2 regions of the Kocuria himachalensis genome follow, and region 1 is predicted to be linked to the other one. Evidence: riboswitches for the same ligand, from Rfam matches in the RefSeq annotation. Region 1 holds a riboswitch; the other holds the start of a gene.
What was found. A riboswitch is a leader RNA that binds a small molecule or an ion and turns the genes downstream of it on or off. The one in region 1 is predicted to bind guanidine.
Positions count from the first base shown of each region.

Region 2: linked by a shared signal. The riboswitch ahead of ACYVM4_RS01855 (DMT family transporter) and the one ahead of ACYVM4_RS00140 (DMT family transporter) in region 1 are both predicted to bind guanidine.

Region 1 covers NZ_BAAGPL010000001.1:20,877-30,245, forward strand. Annotated here, with positions in the region: gene ACYVM4_RS00125 (hypothetical protein) at 3-416, shown strand; gene ACYVM4_RS00130 (PH domain-containing protein) at 937-1,413, shown strand; gene ACYVM4_RS00135 (PH domain-containing protein) at 1,410-3,026, shown strand; guanidine-III (ykkC-III) riboswitch at 3,380-3,448, shown strand; gene ACYVM4_RS00140 (DMT family transporter) at 3,459-3,773, shown strand; gene ACYVM4_RS00145 (hypothetical protein) at 3,799-3,960, opposite strand; gene ACYVM4_RS00150 (trehalase-like domain-containing protein) at 4,333-4,659, shown strand; gene mbhE (hydrogen gas-evolving membrane-bound hydrogenase subunit E) at 4,691-7,411, shown strand; gene ACYVM4_RS00160 (sodium:proton antiporter) at 7,408-7,842, shown strand; gene ACYVM4_RS00165 (monovalent cation/H+ antiporter subunit D family protein) at 7,839-9,296, shown strand; gene ACYVM4_RS00170 (Na+/H+ antiporter subunit E) at 9,293-9,369, shown strand, end outside.
Region 2 covers NZ_BAAGPL010000003.1:13,633-23,001, forward strand. Annotated here, with positions in the region: gene ACYVM4_RS01825 (Gfo/Idh/MocA family oxidoreductase) at 1-624, shown strand, start outside; gene ACYVM4_RS01830 (NAD-dependent epimerase/dehydratase family protein) at 621-1,607, shown strand; gene ACYVM4_RS01835 (mandelate racemase/muconate lactonizing enzyme family protein) at 1,604-2,695, shown strand; gene ACYVM4_RS01840 (antibiotic biosynthesis monooxygenase) at 2,742-3,038, opposite strand; gene ACYVM4_RS01845 (hypothetical protein) at 3,191-3,463, shown strand; gene ACYVM4_RS01850 (hypothetical protein) at 3,617-4,168, opposite strand; guanidine-III (ykkC-III) riboswitch at 4,524-4,591, shown strand; gene ACYVM4_RS01855 (DMT family transporter) at 4,602-4,916, shown strand; gene ACYVM4_RS01860 (M24 family metallopeptidase) at 5,748-6,812, opposite strand; gene ACYVM4_RS01865 (DUF6807 family protein) at 6,809-8,839, opposite strand; gene ACYVM4_RS01870 (ABC transporter ATP-binding protein) at 8,920-9,369, opposite strand, start outside.

The DNA of each region.
Region 1 (9,369 bases):
CCATGCACATCTTGACCCGCACGCTCACCACTGGTGCTGCCGCCCTTCTGACGGCCGGCGCCGTCGCCGGGTGCACCAGCGAAACCGCCCTGACCCAAGCCGACCAGTCCGGCATCCCCACCGAGGAGCTCGTCGGGGATACCATGACCTTGACCAACGAGGTCCAGGAAATCCTCGCCCACGGCATCATCACCATCGGGGCTGAGGACACGATCATCGTCACCGAGCAGCTCCCCGAGGGCCTCAGTGCCGGGGACGACGTGGAAGCCACCGGCACGGTGGTCGAACGCGACGTCTTCACCGTCGACGACCTCGACGCCCTGCAACGAGTCACGGACCAGCAGACCGCCCAGTACCTCGTCAACCGCGGCGAGGAACCCATCCTGGCCGACGCCACCGTCACCCGCACCGACTGACCCTCCACAGCCGACACCCTGGGCCACTGCTTGCTCGAAGCCCACCCACTGACGGCCCAGACGTGAAGTCCTGTGGCGGCGGGTCTTTCCATCGGCTGTTCATGCGGTCTCCTTTTCGGGCCAATCGGCTTCGCCGGCCACGGCCGAAATCCCGAATCGGTGGCCGGCATGGTGGCCGCCGTCGTCGAGCATGCGGGGCGCTGCGATCGCTCGGCCTAGCATGATCGCATGGTTGCCTCCGAGCGCGTGCGACGACGGCGTTCCGGTGCCGGCGTGCGCCTGCGGGGACTCCTCTGGAATGTCCTGCGGGGACTCCTCTGGAATGTCTCGGCTTCGTGGCACAGGGGTTTCACGGCTGTCCGCTCAGCACCGTTCCAGCACCGGTCGTTCACGATGTGGCGAGGGCAACATGTCGTCGGCCCGTGAATCCTTGGGCCTGCGGGTTCCCCAGCATCGGGTCGATCGCCGGGCCGTCCTGTACTGGGCCCTGGCCGAGTTGCTGAGGTGGGGCGGAGCGTGGATGCTGGTCCGCTGGATCCAGGCCTCGCTCGGGGGCTGGCTCACCGACGGCCTGAGGATTCTTTCCTGGGTGCCGGACCGGCCGCCCGGCAGCCCCGGCATCCTCTTTTGGGTGCCAGTCATCCTCATGTGGCTGGACCGGCTCAGCGTCGTCGTGCTGGTCGTCGGCGCGGTGATGGTACTCGTCGCCCCACCGGTGCGCTACCAGGTCCACCGGTGGGAAGTCGGCTCGGGATCTGTGCACGTGCGCGACGGGCTGCTGCGGATCATGTGGCGGATCACCCCGACCGATCGGATCCAGGCCGTCCACGTGCGCCGCAACCTGCTGGAGCTGGCGCTGGGGTTGTCCTCGGTGATCGTGTCCACCGCCTCCTCCTACGGTCCGCTCGTGGTGGTGGGCCTGGACAAGGACCGGGCCTCTGCGGTCGCCGATGAGCTGGAGCGCGCGGCGCAGGAGGCTTCCGGGGAGGCCACGTGAGCGCGGCCGCAACGCCGTGGCGACGCATCGATCCGCGGTCGATCGTGGTGGGCTCGATTCCGCACCTGATCACGACCTGGCTGACCTTCCTGTTGATCCGCGAGTCCTTTTCCTTCGACGAGTGGTTCGTCCGTGAGTATTTGTGCCCTGCTGCCACCGTGGTCGCCGCCGCCGGGGTGATCCACCAGATCGTGCGGAGGGCCACGACCTTCTACGCCCTGGAAGAACGCACGGTGCGGCTGCGCAGCGGGTGGCTCCTGCGGCACCGGACGGCCGTGGACCGGCACCGGGTGCGCACTGTGGTCCTGCACAGCGGGGTCCTGGCCCGACCGCTGGGACTGACCCGGATCCTCCTGGGCACCGGCGAGACCCGCCGGGACGCGGCGGTGATCCTCGCCTGGGTCCCGACCGCGGTCGCCGGGCAACTGCGCGCGCAGCTGCTCGAGCATGCCGGCCCCGTGGGGGGACGCTGCGGGATGCTCGCCCGCGGCCGCCCGTCCTGGGCGCTGTGGGCGCCGTTCACGGCACTGTCGGTGAGCCTGTGGGCCGGGTCCTACGCCGTGGCCTATCAGCTGTTCCTGGCGTGGTTCGGGTGGTGGCGGACGACCCAGTGGTTGATCACCGAGCAGGTGGATCCCCTGACGGTTCTGCGCGTCCTGGTGGTGGTGCCGGTGGTCATCGGTGTCCTCGGCGCAGTGCTGGTCTACCTGGAGCACTGGTGGGGGTTCCGCCTGGAGCGCACCCCTCGCGGCACGCTGGAGACCCGCTACGGGCTGATCGCCCGCCGATCGGTGAGCCTGCAGGAATCGCGGTTGCGAGGAGTCGAATTCGTCCAGCCACTGCTGCCGCGGATCCTGCACCGGGCCCGACTCGTGGCCGTCACCACGGGCGCAGGCTCGCAGAGGACCCTCCTCCGGCAGCTGCCGGCCGCCCGCCGGCGGACGCTGCTGCCGCTGGGCCCTGCGGCGCAGGCAGCTCGTACGGCCTCGGCCGTCCTGGACCGCGAGGTGGACCTCGCCGACCTGTGGGGCCACCCCGTGCAGGCCCGTCGCAAACGCTACCGGTGGGCGGTCCTCTCCACGGCGGCCGTGCTGCTGGTGATCTGGGCAGTCTTCCGGGAACCGCTCCAGAACCAGGTCGGGACGTTTATTCTCGCCGGGCTCGCCCTGGTCGCCTCGGCACTGGTGATCGCCGAGGACAATTACCGCTCCCTGGGACACCGGCTCGATCCCTGCCTGCTCCTGCTGCGCAACGGCACCGTGCGGCGGACCACCACGGTGAGCCAGCGGCGGACCGTGATCGGCTGGGTCTTCCGTCAGTCGTGGTTCCAGTACCGTCTGGGACTGGTCACCGCTGTGGCCTCCACCGCCGCAGGGTCCGGCTCCTACTGGCTCCACGACGCCGGCGCCGCCGGCGCGGTACGCCTCGCCCGCGACATCACCCCGGAGCTGATCGAACCCCACCTCCTCTCGCAGGACCCCGCGCCCCCGGGAGAGGTGCCAGCCGCCGGGTCGACCATCGGTTCTTGGCTGGTGTTCACCCTGGTCCTCGTCGTCGCGGTCACCTCCTGGTGGACGTCCCGACGGCGCAAAAAGCCCGACGAGCGGGCCTAGATGAGAGAGTCCGCGTCCCCTCACCCATGTTGAGCACGCGCGAACTGGCCCCCCTCCCCGCAACTGCTCAGCCAACGCCGGCATGTTCTGCGTCGCACGACTCAGACGCTCCAGAATGGGGGTCACCAGAGTGTTGCCCTGCTCGCGTATCGACAACTCGCTGACGAAGACGGCACATAAAGCGCGGACGCCAGCACCCGCCTCTAATGAGCCGTATGTAAAGCGGAGGGCCTTGAGGACGTGCCCTGAGAATCGTAAGCGGCGGGCGATACGTCGCCACGGTCTATGAGTTGATGCTCGCTGGTGGTGATACGTCTGACGTTGTCGCCTGCCACCGGGTGTGGGACCTTGGGAGAGAGCCCCAAAGAACCGGGCTCCCGGACGAGGGGTGCTGTACCCGGTGCGCGACAAGACGGCCCACAGGAGGCTGTCATGTCATGGTTCGTTCTGGTCCTCTCCGGGATCCTCGAAGCGGTCTGGGCCACTGCGCTGGGCAAGTCCGAGAACTTTAGCCGGCTCGGCCCCACCCTGGTGTTCTTCCCGGCCTTGGCCGCGAGCATGGCGGGTCTGGCCTACGCCATGAAAGACCTGCCGGTGGGTACCGCCTACGCGGTATGGGTGGGCATCGGCGCGGTGCTCACCGTCGTCTACGCGATGGCCACCGGTGAAGAACTGATCTCGGTGATGAAGGTCGTGTTCCTGCTGATGATCATCGGCGGGGTCCTCGGGCTCAAACTCTCCCATTGACACCGCACCGAGGTGCTCATCGTCATCACAAGATGATGGTGGCGATCAGCATCTCGGCCCGAGAGTAAGCCGCTCTCTTGGCGTACTGGGTGGTCCGGTCCACGCGCTCCAGGCTGATGATCCGCACCTTCCGCCGCCGCATCGCGGCACCGGTTGAGGGGTGGGAGCAGGCATTGTCGGCGGTCACGGCTTATGGCCGGCTCCGGGACCGGCCAGGACCAGCGCGGCCCACCTTGAAGCCTGCGGCCGCTAACCGAGCCATATGTGAGGCGGAAGAAGTTGATCCTGCCCTGTCCTCCCATGGCCGGAGGTGCCCGTGGTGGAAGAGGTTGTGACTCTTGCAGCGGTGGAACGGCAGCCCCGAACGTGCCACCGCCTCGGAATCGGAGGCATGGGCTCGGCTGCACGTCCTTCTGCGGTTCTGGTGTGAGGCCCTCCTCCCGGGCAGGGCACGATCGGATCTACTACGATGCGGCGTGGGGGGACGGTGGTTTCGTCTCGACCTGATGCCTTGCTGAGCCGCCCTTGAATCGGTCGACTGTGGAGGTGTGATCGTTTTATGAGCTTCCCTGTGCGAGGTCGGGACGGCTATCTGCCCATCGAGGGCTACGGGTTGATCGGTGATGGCCGCAGTGCGGCGTTGGCGGGCAGGGACGGGGTGATCGAATGGTTGTGCCTGCCGCGCTTCGACTCCGAGGCGGTGTTCTGCGCGCTGCTGGACTCCCCCCGCGGGGGGTGCTTCCTGGTCACGGTGGAGGCTCTGCGGGAAAACCACCAGCGCTACCTGGAGGACACCTGGGGGGTGATCTCCAGCGGCATCGGCCTGTCCCGCCGCCTGTCCGGACACGATCGCCCAGGCGCAACCGCATCAGGGGCAAGCCGATGACCCCGGGCGTTGGACGGTCGGAGCACACCTCATGATCCTGTCCCTGGTCCTGCTGGTGGGTGTGACCGCGGCCGCCCCGGTGCTGGGACGGCACTGGGACCGTAATGCCGGGTATCCGATCGCGGTGGTGTTCCTCCTGGCCGCCGGCAGCATCGCGGCGCAGGCCTCGCGGGTGGTTGGCGGGGAGTCGCTCACCGCCGGCTGGGAGTGGATTCCTTCCCTGGGGGTGCGCTTCGCGTTGCGCCTGGACGGTCTGGGGCTGTTGTTCGCGCTGCTAGTGCTCGGGGTCGGTGCCCTGGTGATGGCCTACAGCGCCCGCTATCTCGAACCCGACGCGCCGGCCGCGCGGCTGTACACGTTGCTGTCCGGATTCGCGACCGCGATGCTCGGACTCGTCATGGCCGCCGACGTGCTGACGTTGTTCCTGTGCTGGGAGCTGACGACGATCTGCTCCTTCTTCCTCATCGGCGGGTCCGGCACCACCGGCGCCAAGCCGGCGATGCGGGCACTGCTGGTCACCGGGGGCGGCGGTCTGGCGTTGTTCGCGGCCCTGGCCTTCCTAACCGTCGGCACCGGCACCACGGATCTGTCCGTGGTCATGGCCGACCCCGACCTGCTGCACGAGTCGGGGTTCAGCATCGTCGTGGAGGTGCTGGTCATCGTCGCGGCCTTCACGAAGTCCGCTCAGTTGCCGTTCCACTTCTGGTTGCCCGGGGCGATGGTCGCCCTCACCCCGGTCAGCGCCTATCTGCACGCAGCCACCATGGTCAAGGCCGGCATCTATCTGTTGCTGCGCTTCTCCCCGCTCTACGGCGACCAGCCGGTGTGGACCTACGTGCTGCTCATCGTTGGTCTGTCCACCGCGGTCTACGGTGCGCTGCTGGCGCTGCGCCAGCACGATCTGAAGGCGCTGCTGGCCTACTCCACCATGAGCCAGCTGGGCCTGCTGGTGGCCGCCACCGGGGTGGGCACCCCCGCGGCGCTGGGGGCGGTGGCCACCCACACCTTCGCCCACGCGCTGTTCAAGGCGACCCTGTTCATGCTGGTGGGGATCATCGACCGTGAGGCCGGCAGCCGCGACATCCGTGAACTGTCCGGGTTGCGCCATGCGATGCCGGTGACTGCCACCCTCACGGGTATCGCCGCGCTGTCGATGGCGGGGGTGCCTCCACTGCTGGGGTTCGTCAGCAAGGAGACCCTCTTCGAGGCCTTTCTGGCGGCCCCGGGCCGGACCGGCGGCCCGGAGTGGACGGGCATCGTGGCCGCCGCTACCGCGCTGCTGGCAGCGTCGCTGACCTTCGCCTACGCGGCACGCATCGTCGCCGGAGCCTTCTTCGGACCCCTGCAGCAAGGTGAGCTCTACGAGCCCTCCAAGGCCTTCGTGGCCCCCACGGTGGTGCCGGCCCTGGCGTCGGTGGCCCTGGGCCTGGGCGTGAGCGTGCTCACCCCGCTGGCCAATCGGATCACCACCGACATCGCACCGCGCGGGCAGGACACCCTGTACTACATCGCGCTGTGGCACGGCTTCACCCCGGCGCTGGGCCTGTCCGCGGCGACCCTGGGGCTGGGCACAATGCTCTACCTGGCCAGGGACCCGGTGGAGCGGTGGCTGCAACGGTGGCACCTACCAGCCACCGGCTCCGACGTGTTCGACGCCCTCTACACGACCACCCTGCGCACCGGTGCCGCGGTCGCTCGGCCGTCCCAGACCAGTTCCATTGCCGGGCAGCTGAGCCCCGTCCTGGTCACGGCCCTGGTGCTGGCGGCCGCCGCGGCACTGGCCCGCCCAGAACTCACGCGACCCTTGGCCACCGTCCGCCCCGAGGACTGGTTCGTGGTCGCTCTCCTGACCCCGACGGCTCTGGCTCTGGCCGTGGTGCGTTCCCGGTTCGCCGCGGTGTCCCTGCTGGGGCTGGTGGGATTCCTCGTGGCGGTGTGGTTCCTGCTGGCCGGGGCCCCCGATCTGGTGTTGACCACCCTGGTGGTGGAGATCCTCACGGTGCTGGTGGCCGTGCTGGTGCTGCGCCGGCTGCCGAGCACGTTCACGCCCACCAGACGGGGGCGACGCATCGGCGCGGCGTTGCTGGCCGCCGGGGTCGGTCTGGCCGCCGCGGGGGCCACCTATGCCCTGACCGGTCGCCGGGAGCTGTCCACGGCCGGCGGCTACTTCCTCACCGAGGCGAAGGAGCAGACCGGGGGCACGAACGTGGTCAACTCCATCCTGGTCGACTTCCGCGGTTTGGACACCCTCGGGGAGATCACGGTGCTCGCGGCCGCGGCAGTGGGGGTGGGCGTGCTGCTCAAACCGGCCCCACCGGAGATCATCGAACAGATTCCCGCACCGCCCTCGCTCCTGCGGCAGGCGCAGCGTGTGCTCTCCCCGTTGATCATCGTCCTGGCCCTGTATCTGTTGCTGCGCGGACACTACGAACCCGGCGGGGGGTTCGTCGCCGCCCTCGTCGCCGGTGTCGCCGTGGCCCTGCACTACCTCGCCTACGGGCCGGCCGGCATGGACGGGCTGCGCCGCACCGTGCCGTGGCTGCTCGGGGGCGGCATCGGGGTCGCCGTGCTCGTCGGCCTCGGCGGGCTGGTGCTGGGCGGATCCTTCCTCACCGGCGGGGAACTCGACGTGCCGGTACCCGTGCTGGGTTCGGTGAAGCTCACGGCCGCCCTGATCTTCGATCTCGGGGTGTTCGCCGTGGTCGTGGCCCTGGTGATCCGCGCCGTGGACCGGCTGGGGGTGCGCCCATGAGCGCCGCCATCATCGTGGGGCTGCTGGTCTTCGCCGGTGTCTACCTCGCCCTGCAGCGGGAACTGGTGCGCGCGGTCCTCGGGTTCATTCTCCTCGGGCACGCGGCCAACGTGGTGCTGCTCTCCGCCGGAGGGCTCCACTTGCGCCAACTGCCCTTGGTCGGTGACGGTGTTCCGCCCGAAAGCGCTGATCCCCTGCCTCAGGCGTTCGCGCTGACCGCGATCGTGATCACCTTCGGCATCACCATCTACCTGCTGGTGCTGTCCCTGCGCACCCCGGAGGACGGTGACGAGCCCGAGAACGACCCCGCCGCGACTCCCGAGAGCGGGACACCGGCAGCCGCCACCTCCCCGGAAGCACCCGAGGAGACACCCGCGACGGCCCGGGAGGATCTCTCCGGCCGGAGCGGACCCGAACGGGGGGCACCATGATGTCCGCACTGGCCCTGCCGGTGGCCGCCCCCATGCTCGCGGCCGCCGCCCTGATGCTGATCCGCCCCCGGTGGGCGCACCGGGTGATCGGCTTCCTCGTCACCCTCGGGGTGCTCGGCCTCGGCGCCGCGCTGCTGGGCGCCACCGGCGACGGAATTTTCGTAGAGCAGGTGGCGGGATGGCCCGGCGGGATCGCCATCCCCCTGGTCGCCGACACGCTTTCGGCGCTGCTGCTGGTGGTCTCCGCGGTGCTCGTGCTGGCCTGCACCGCTTTCGCCGCCGCGACCGGAGCGGATGAGCACCGGCACTTCTGGCCGCTGGTGCTGCTGCTCAGCGCCGGTGTCTACGGCGCCTACCTGACCGGGGACCTGTTCAACCTGTTCGTGTGCATCGAGATCATGCTGCTGCCCTCCTACGTCCTGCTCACCCTGCAGGGCAGGTCGGACCAGTTGGCCGCTGCCCGCATCTATATTCCGGTGAACCTGCTCGCCTCCACCCTGCTGATCACCGGTGTCGCCCTGGTCTACGGGACTGCCGGCACAGTCAATCTCGGTGAACTGACCGGCCAGGCACTGACGTCGCCTTCGGTGGCGATCGCCGCGGGGGTGGTGCTGCTGGCTCTGGCGGTGAAGTCCGCGGTCGTGCCCGTGCACGGCTGGCTGCCGCGGGCCTACCCGCACGCCCACCCGGCGGTGCTGGCCCTGTTCAGCGGGCTGCTGACCAAGGTCGGGTTGTACGCCGCCTGGCGGGTCTACGCCGTGGTCTTCGATGGGGATCCCGGCTACCGGTGGCTGTTCGTCGCGATCGCCGTGCTCACCATGGTCATCGGAGTGCTCGGTGCCGTCGGGCAGCAGAACATGCGCGAGATCCTCAGCTTCCACATGGTCAGCCAGATCGGCTACCTGGTGCTCGGCATTGCCCTGTTCACCCCGATCGGACTGACCGCGGCCGGGTTCTACCTGGTGCAGTACGTCCTGGTGAAGGCAGCACTGCTGCTGGTCGCCGGCGCGGTGATTCATGGATACGGCACCGACCGCCTCGACCAGCTCGGCGGTCTGGCCCGCCGGGAACCACTGCTGGCGGTGGCCTTCATCGGCGCCGGACTCTCCCTGGCCGGGCTCCCCCCATTCTCCGGGTTCGTGGCCAAATTCGCCCTGGTGGTCGCGGCCGTGACCGAGGGGGAGTACCTCGCGGCCGCGGTCGCCGTCGCGGTGAGCCTGCTGACGCTGACATCGATGGTCAAGATTTGGCTCGGTGCCTTCTGGGGCCGCGCCCCTCAACACGTGCTCGACCGGCCCCGACTCGGCATCGGCGTCGCCGCCCCGGCGCTGACCCTCACCGCGATCTCCTTGGTCCTCGGCGTGGGCGCCCAAGCCCTGTTCCCGTGGGCCGAGCAGGCCGCCACCGACCTACTGGACGTCACCGGCTACGCCCAGGCGGTGAGCAACGGATGAGACGACTCCTGCGCCTGCCGATCCGCACGTGGCGGTTGCTGGCCTTCGTCCTCTGGTACACCGGCCAACTGGT
Region 2 (9,369 bases), on a different contig from region 1:
CCCTTCGCCCTGGACCTGCGCACCGACGAGCGCCTGACCCGGCTCTACCTGGACCACCAGCACCACGACGGGTATCGCCGGGACCAGGACGTGTTCTCCGACGGGATCAGCATCGAGGACAACCTGGCGCTCGTGGTCGACTACGCCCGCGGCGCCACCCTCTCCTACTCCCTCAACGCGCACTCCCCGTGGGAGGGGTACCGGGTGGCCGTCAACGGCACCGGGGGCCGGGCCGAGCTGGAGGTCGTCGAACGGGCGGCCGTGCTGCCCGCGAGCGGCGGCTCCCCGGTGGACCCCTCGGTCACGGTGGGTCCCCACCGGGGCGGAGCCCGCCGCCGCGGCGAGCGCCTGACCGTCCAGCGCCACTGGGGCGCCGCGGAGGAGGTGGTCATCAGCAACGGGGCCGGCAGCCACGGGGGCGGTGACCGCCTGCTGCTGGCGGACGTCTTCCGCGGCCCCGGCGAGGACCCGTACGGCCGGCCCTCCGGCTACCGGGACGGCGTGGCGGCCGTCGCCGTGGGCATCGCCGGCAACCGGTCCCTCGAGACCGGGCTGCCCGTCCGGATCGCCGAGCTGGACCTGGGCGCGGCGGCCGGGGCGCACCGGAGCGAGGTCCCGGCATGAGCCGCGTCCTCGTCACCGGCGGCGCGGGCCGGCTCGGCCGCAGCATGGTCGCCGGGCTCGCGGAGGCCGGCTACGACGTCGTCAGCGTCGACCGGTCCACGCCCGACGGTGCCCGTCCCGCCGACTCCGGTCCCCCCGGTACCCGCGCCGCCGTGGAGCACCGCGGCGCCGACCTCACCGACCCGGACGCCACGCACGCACTGATGCGCGCCACCCGCCCGGACGCCGTGATCAACCTGGCGGCCATCGCCGTCCCGTTCAGCGCCCCCGAGCACGTCATCCTGCGGACCAACGCGGTGATCGCGCACAACGTGGCCGGCGCGGCGACCGAGGCCGGGGCGCGGCGGATCGTCATGGCCAGCAGCCCCACCGTGCTGGGCTACGGCTCCCCGGCGGGCTGGCTGCCGCCCGCGCTCCCGCTGACCGAGGAGAGCCCGCCCCGGCCGTGGCACGCCTACGGGCTGTCCAAGCACGTGGCGGAGCAGGTAGCGCAGATGTTCGCCGCGGCCCGGGGCGAACGCGTGCGCTACGCGTCCTTCCGCCCCTGCTACGTGATCGCCCCCGAGGAGTGGGAGGGCGCCCCGACCCAGCAGGGCCACACCGTGCGGGAGCGGCTCGACGACCCCGCGCTCGCGGCGCCGGCGCTGTTCAACTACGTGGACGCCCGCGACGTCACGTCCTTCCTGGGGGCGCTGCTCGAGGGGATGGGCGCGATCCGCAACGGCGACACCTTCCTCGTGGGCGCCGCCGACGCCCTGGCCCGGCGCCCGCTCGCCGAGCTCGTCCCCGAGTTCGTCCCCGGGAGCGAGGAGCTCGCGGCGGGGCTGACCGGCACGGCCCCCGCCTTCAGCATCGACAAGGCCCGCCGGGTCCTGGGCTGGGAGCCGGCGCGCAGCTGGCGCACCGAGCTCCGGGAGGAGACCGTGGCCGCCGCGGCCGGGGAGCCCGCGGGCGCCGGCCGGCACGGGAAGGGCACCGCGTGAGCATCGCCGCCCTGCACACGGAGCTCATCACGGCCCGGCTGCTGCGCGACTGGGGGCCGGAGGCACCGCAGAACCACCTCGTGGCCGTCACGGTCGTGGCCGACGACGGCGCCACCGGGACCGGCTTCTCCTGGACCCCGACCATCGGGGCGACGGCCGTGAAAGCACTCCTCGACGACGACCTCGCGGGCTTCGTGCGCGGCCGGACCGAGCACCCCGAGGCCCTCTGGGACGACGCCTGGAAGCACCTGCACGAGGGAGGCGCCGGTCTGACCGGCGTCGCGCTCGCGGGCGTGGACCTCGCGCTGTGGGACCTCCGGGCGCGGCGGGCCGGGGTCTCGATCACCGCGCTGCTGGGCCGGCGGCAGGAGAGCGTGGCCGTCTACGGCTCCGGCGTGAACCTGCACTACTCCCTGGACGAGCTGCAGGACCAGGTGCGCCGGTGGGTCGCCGCCGGCCTCGGCGCGGTCAAGATCAAGGTGGGCAGGCCCGACCTGCGCGAGGACGTGGAGCGGGTGGCCGCCGTCCGGGAGCTGCTCGGGCCGGACCGCGGGCTCATGATCGACGCCAACCAGCGGTGGGACCTGCCGACGGCGCGCCGGGCCCTGGATGCCCTGGCCGAGTTCGGACCGTCGTGGCTGGAGGAGCCGCTGCGCGCGGACGACCTCGAGGGCTACCGGCAGCTGCGCCGGTTCAGCCGGGTCCCCATCGCGCTGGGGGAGAACCTGCACAACATCTACCGCTTCCGGGACTTCATCACGGCCGGCGCGGTGGACGTCGTCCAGCCGAACATCGTCCGGGTGGGCGGCATCACGCCGTTCCGGCGGATCGTGGAGCTCGCGCGCGCGCACAGCGTGGGGGTCGCCCCGCACCTGCTGCCGGACCTCTCCGGGCAGCTGGCCCTGACCTTCGCCGAGCCCACCACGGTGGAGGTCGTGGAGGACGCCGGGTTCGCGGACCTCGGCATCCTCACCGGACCGTCCCCGGTCGTGGTGACGGGCTCGCGGCTGGACACCCGGGACCTGCCCGGACTCGGCCTCGGGCTGCGGCAGCAGCTGCTGCCCGTAGGGCCCGGGCTCACGGTCTGACGGCGGCGACGAACGCCGGGAGCGCTGCGGCGCAGGTGGGGACCGGTCAGGCCTCGACGCTCTCCTCCACCGTGTGCACGGCGTGGGAGTGCGGGGCGCCCAGCCGGTCGAGCAGGGCCAGCGCCGCCGGTAGCTCACCGGCGGCGCGCAGGGCCATCAGGGCGTCCCGGTCCCGCCACGTGGTCTGGATCCGCCACGCACCGCCCTGACCGCGGAGCAGCTCCGAGCGGACGAGGCCGTCGGGCCTCGGGCCGGCGACCATCCGCCGGAACCCCTCGATCAGGTCCTGCTCGCGCTCCGGCTCGATCGTCGTGTCTGTCGTCGTCACGACCGCTGCGCTCATGTGAGTTCTCGTTCCTCCGTGGACGTGGCCAGGGCCTGTCCTGCGAATCCATGGACCAGCTTCGGCAGTTCCTTGCGCGTCCATTCTGTGCTGATCACACAGCGTCGGGGAAGTCTCGGCTCCAGAGCGCGCGGACACGCGATGAGGTGTGCATGAACTCATCCTTGCCGATTGCCGTCGGGACCACCGCCTTGTGGAGGAAGCGGCGCTGGTGGAAGTCCTGGTACCGCATCGTTCGGTATGACGCGCGCTTCGCGGACCGGCACGCGGAACTCGATGTCGACCTGAACGCCGTTCTGCAAGGAGCCCGCTTCCCCGTGGACTGCTGGTGCACGCTGAACGGCGCCGAGGATGCGTGCCCGCCCGCGGGCATCGGACCATGGGTGGACTACCCCTACGGCCGGCCCCTCGAGGAGACGCGATAAGGCGCTCGATATCGACTCCGCTGCGAGCCACACGGTTCCTGCAGCCCGTCAAGGGGACAGGTACGGCCATCGCCGAGAGAAGCGCAGTCGGCGCCGGAGTTTTCAGCGGTGATCGAGCAGGACCGTGTCCACCGCAGGCAGTGGACTGGAACGTCAGGTGCCGAAGCCTTCCGCGGGGACCTCCACGCGGACCGGCCAGCGGCCGGTGACCTGGTGGAAATCAATGGCCCGCAGCAAGGGTGACATGTCGTACGCACTGACGTTGATGCTGAACTTCACGCCGTGCACGGATTTGACCGTCAGAAACTGCTGGCCTCGCAACACCCCCGAGCTGTAGTCGACGATGTCGCAATAGGCAATGACGTGTTCGGTGCCGAGCACGCTGCGGAAGGCCACTTCAAAGTCCCGGGCAGCCACGTAGAAGTTGCGGTACATCGCCACGAAGGCCATCCCGCCCAGGAAGATCGCCACCGAGGCGATGCGGGCGCCCAGGGGTGCGCCGGGGGTGAAGAAGGACACCAGCCCCATGAGCAGCCCCACGCACACACACAGCCAGCCGAAGATCGGCAGCACCTTGGGCATCCGCACCCGCTCCGGGTACTCCTTGGCCCGGTTAGGGTGCTTGCGCGCCCACCAGGCCACCGCGGCAATCGACACGGTGATGAACGCCGTCATGAGCAGCTCGAGGATCAACGCAAGCGACATGCACCCAGCCTACGGCTCACTTCACGTTTGCTAACTCATGGCGGGCGGTGCATTGCTCCGTCCTGTGCAACCTGCGGCGACATGCCGACGTGATTCGCGCAGGCAGGCCACCGTGGTGGCCTTGGGCCGGGGGAACGCTTTACAGATGGCCAGGTAGTGGCGGAGCACCTGCCCACGGCATGGAGATGGTCTCGCTCGAGCGCGCCCGCGGGTTCGCAGTGCTGGTCGGTCCGGGTAGGACGTGTCCTACGAATCGTAGGGGGGCGTGCTCTGCGTCGTCGCTTTTCATGCGTTGATGCTGGCTGACGGTGATACGTCTGACGTTGTGGCCTGCGACTGGGTGTGGGACCTTGGAAACGAGCCCGGGAAACAGGGCTCCCGGACGAGAGGTGCTGTACCCGGTGCGCGACAAGACGGCCCGCAGGAGGCTGTCATGTCTTGGTTCGTTCTGGTGCTCTCCGGGATCCTCGAAGCGGTCTGGGCCACCGCGCTGGGCAAGTCCGAGGGCTTCAGCCGGCTCGGCCCCACCCTGGTGTTCTTCCCGGCCCTGGCCGCGAGCATGACCGGCCTGGCCTGCGCGATGGAAGACCTCCCGGTGGGCACCGCCTACGCGGTGTGGGTGGGCATCGGTGCGATACTCACTGTCGTCTACGCGATGGCCACTGGTGAAAAGTTGATTTCGGTGCTCAGGATCGTGTTTCTGCTGATGATCATCGGCGGGGTCCTCGGGCTCAAACTCTCCCACTGAGGCCGCACCGGAGTGCTCATCGCAACCACAAGATGATGGCCGCGATGAGCGCTCCGGCCCGATAGTAGGCCGCCCGCTCGGCGTACCGAGTGGCCAGGCCACGAAACTTCTTGAGCCTGGTGAAGCAGCGCTCATCACGTTCCGCCCCCGATAGAGGTTCTCGTCGAGAACTGACGGGCGCCCACCTCCTAGACCCTCGGCGACCCGACGGGTGAGCTGGTCCAGGCGCTCCGGACAGACAAAGCGCACCTTCCACCGTCCCATCGCAGCGCGGGGTGAGGGACGGGAGCAAGCCGTGTCGGCGATCACGGCCTGTGGCCGGGTCCGAGGCCGGCCAGGACCAGTGCGGGCCACCTCGATGCCCTCGAGTACCGGGCGCAATGGCGGGTTGTCCCAGCCTGCCCTCCCGTGAGCACCATGCTGATCGGCAAACCGCGGCCGTCGGGGGCCAGGTGGATCGTGGTGCCCAACCCACCGCGGGAGCGGCCGAGTCCTTCGCCCCCGACCATTACCAAGGTCTCGATCGCTGCAGAACAGCCCCTCTTGACGGGCACCGGCAGCGTGCTGGTGAGCGCGCACCACGGTGGAGTCGACACTGATCACCCACTGGACCTCACCGGCTGCATCGTTGGCGCGTGGTGCTCGACGTCGGGGCGGCCAAGGAGGTCCGGGGACGGCAGAGGAGGAACGTCCGGTCGCCAGGGCCCCTGCCGGCGACGCGCCGGACTGGAGGGGCCGACCGGTGCGGGCCCGCGCCGGGATCGGCGCCGACCATCAGGGGGCCTTCGCGGCCCGCTGCGCGGCGTCTGGCCGCGGGCGGCGCGGGCGGGGTCAGCGCTCCAGCACGGCCGGGCGGTCCCGGCCCCGGACCCGGAGCACGGGCCACTCCGGGTCCACGGACAGGGGCCGGACGCCGTCGGGACCCAGCAGCACCGTGTCCTCGATCTTCGCGCCCGGCGCGGACGGGTTCCACGTGAAGGCCTGGTGCTCGTGCACGCGGTCCGGCACGCCGGGGGCGAGCCGGGGATCCCGCCCGGCGTACCCGGCGGGCCCACCCTGGTGGTGTCGGGTCCACTCCCCGGCGTCGAAGCCGTGGCGCGGATAGGAGCGCCGGAGCACCGGCAGCAGGTCCGCGAGGGGCAGCCCGGGGCGCAGCGCGTCGAGGACGTCCGCCTCGACCTCCGCGATCCTCGCCTCCGCGTCCGTCTCGGCGGGGTCCGCCGGGCCGAAGCGCACCCACCGGGTCACGTTGGCGATCAGTCCGCCGCGGCGGGCGCAGACGACCGCCATCGCCCGCCGGCCCAGGGGCCCGGCGGTCGGGAGGGGGTGGCGGTGGGGCAGGCGGTCCACGCCGCCGCACAGCACCACGAGGGGTTCCGCGCCCGCGCGCACCAGCTCGGCGGTCAGCCCGGCGGCGAGCTCCCGCTCGGTGGTGCGCGGGGTCGCCCGGCCCAGGGCGCCGGTCAGCACGGTCGCGGCGTCCCGGCACAGCCGTTCGTAGCGCTGCGCCTCACCGGGCAGCAGGGAGGCCCGCGCCGCCCGCAGCGGCGCGGCGACGCAGTCCTCGGAGGCGACGGCCATCGAGCGCGCCGCGGGGAACCAGTCCTCCGGCGCCGTGAGGGACCCGTGCCAGGGCACCTCGTGCAGCCGGACGTCGGCGGGCAGCTCCTCGGCCACCAGGCGGGCGGCCTCGTTGGCGGAGGTCACGACCTCGTCGCCGTCCCGGTGCACCAGGACCGCCGCCACCGGCGGGCCGGCGAGCGAGACGTGCACGCGCGCCCCGTCGAGGTACCAGGACACGGCGGAGTGGCTCTGCAGCAGCACGGCGTCGACACCGTGGGCGTCGAGCACGCGCAGGACCCGCCGGCGCTTCTCCGCCCGCTCCGGGTCGCTCACGCGTCCCGGCCCCGGGCCGCGTCCCCGACGAGCAGGGCCTCCGTCCGGGCGGCGTCGAGACGGCCGTCGACGACGAGCACGCGCACCTCCCGCTCGACCGGCCGCTCCGTCGTCGTCGTGACGGCCGTGTCCCAGGCCAGGGCGAGGCCCACCCCCGGGTACCCGGCGTGCCGGACGAACCACGGGTCGGCCGCGTCGTCGCCGCGCCGGAGGACGAGCGTCGCGGGGCGCCCCGCGAAGTCGGCGGAGAACGCCAGCCACGGGGACGTGCTGCCGTGCACGGCCTCCTCGCCCGCCGCGTCCGCGGTGAAGACGTCCGCGTCCGTGCAGGCGGGGAGCCGCCAGAAGAACCCGCCGTAGCCGCCGCCGGCCCGGCCGTTGGAGCCGGGGCTGCCGAGCCGCACCGGGCGCTCGCCGGCGGGGGACAGGCGGAAGCGCAGGCCGAGCTCCCAGGCGTGCTCGTGCACGGGGCGGAACGTCCAGCGGCGCTCCTCGGTGAGCACCGCGGTCCCGTCCGGGCCCGTCCAGGAGAGCTCCTCGTCCAGGCGGTCGCCGGCGTGGTGGGCCGCGACGCGGACCACGCGGCCGTGGTCGTCCCGCCACGCGTAGCGCTGCGCCTCCCGGGTGTAGGTGCGCCCGCCCCAGAAGTTGAGGCCGTCCACGTCCTGGAGCGCCGTGGAGACCCCCAGGTGCCAGACGTGGTCCAGGGGCTGCTGGTCCGTGACGGTGGTGCCGCCGAGGGTCCGGACGGGGTGCAGGAACGGGCGGGGGGACGCGGTCGGGGCGACGTCCTCGCCCGTGCGGACCTGCGCGACCTCGCGGCCGCCGACGACGACGCTGCCGCTCGTGGCGGCCGGGCTCGCCCAGGGGGCGCCCAGGCCGGTGAAGTCCGACTGGGCCCTGACCGCCCGCCCCGCCCAGTCCTCGATCCCGTCGAGGACGGCCCGCCGTGCCGTGCCGCCGTCCTGCACCCAGCGCACGTGCGCGGGATCGATCGGGACGGGGTCCGGGGCGGTGCGGACGGCGTCCAGCACCCGCATGAACGCCCCCGTGGAGACCAGCGGGCACAGCAGCGGGGTGCCCCGGAGCCGGGCGTCGAGCAGGTTCTCGAGCAGGTTCGTGCGCCCCGACTCGACGACGCGCGTGCCCTCGGGGCCCGTGACGGTCAGCCGGTCCTGGGTGTAGTGCAGGACGGCCTGTCCCTCCGTGCCGTCGACGGTGATGAAGGGGTCCTGCTGCTCGGCGGCGCACAGGGTCAGGGCGCACGTGACCGGGATCCCGGCCGCGGTGCGCACCCGGACCACCGAGGTGTCGTCGGACTCGATGGCGTTGGCCCGGTAGAGCTCGGTCCGCAGCTCGGCGACGTCCTCGCGGGTGCGGGCGCCGGCGAGGTGCAGGGCGGTCATCACCGCGTGGGCCAGCGGGTTGGTGACCACGCCGTCCACCACGTCCACGCCGCCCATGCGGCGCCGACCGGCCCACGGGGAGCGGGTGAAGTAGTCCGTGTCCCGGGACCACAGCCCCGTGGCGCCCACCGCGCGCAGCCGCCCGATCTCCCCGCTCGCGAGCAGCTGCTCGACGACCGCCAAGGAGTGGGAGCCCAGGCTCTGGAACCCCACCTGGACGAGCCGGTCCGCCGCCCCGGCGGCCTCGAGGAGGCGGTCGAACTGCTCGAGGTGGGCCACGGGGGGCTTCTCGAGCAGGACGTCGGCACCCATCCGCAGGGCGGACAGGGCGAGGTCGAAGTGGGTGTCGATGGGCGTGGAGATCACCACCACGTCCACGTCGAGGCCCGCGGCTCCGAGCTGCTCCAGGTCGCCGAACATGGGCACGTCCGGTCCGAGCACCCCGTCCTCGTCGATCCGCCGGTCGACCGCCGCCACCAGGCTGACGCGGCCCTCGTCCTCGAGGCGGCGGATGTTCGCGAGGTGGCGTCCGCCGAAGCCGCCGATCCCCACCAGGCAGACGCGCACGCGTCCTTCCGGCACGGTGCGGGCGGCGGTGACGGACACGGTCTGGGGCTGCACAGGTTCTCCTGGGGATCGGCGGTCGGGACGGGGACGGGGGACGGGCCGGTCAGGGACGGGGCCGGGGGAGGCGGTCGCGGTCAGGCGGGATCGGTCGCGGGGGCGGCCGCTCCCGTGCGCGTGCCCGGCACGGTCCGCTCGCCGAGGCGATGCCCGCCCCGGGCGTCGAACAGGTGCACGCGGCCCAGCTTCGGGCGCACACAGGTGGTGGTCCCGGCCGCCGGGGGCGTGCGCCCGTCCACGCGGCCCGTGATCAGGTGCTGCTCGCCGTGGACGGTGGTGTGCCCGTAGACGTAGGCGTCGGCGCCGAGCTCCTCGACCACGTCGATCTCCACGGCGAGGCCCTCACCGGCGGGGGCCTGCTCGAGGTCCTCGGGGCGCACGCCCAGGACCACGGTCTTCTCCCGGGTGGCGCCGAGCACGTCGCGCGGGACCGGGTGGACGGTGCCGCCGAACAGCACGCCGTCCTCGGTCAGGGGCAGCTCGAGCAGGTTCATGGCGGGGGAGCCGATGAACCCGGCCACGAAGAC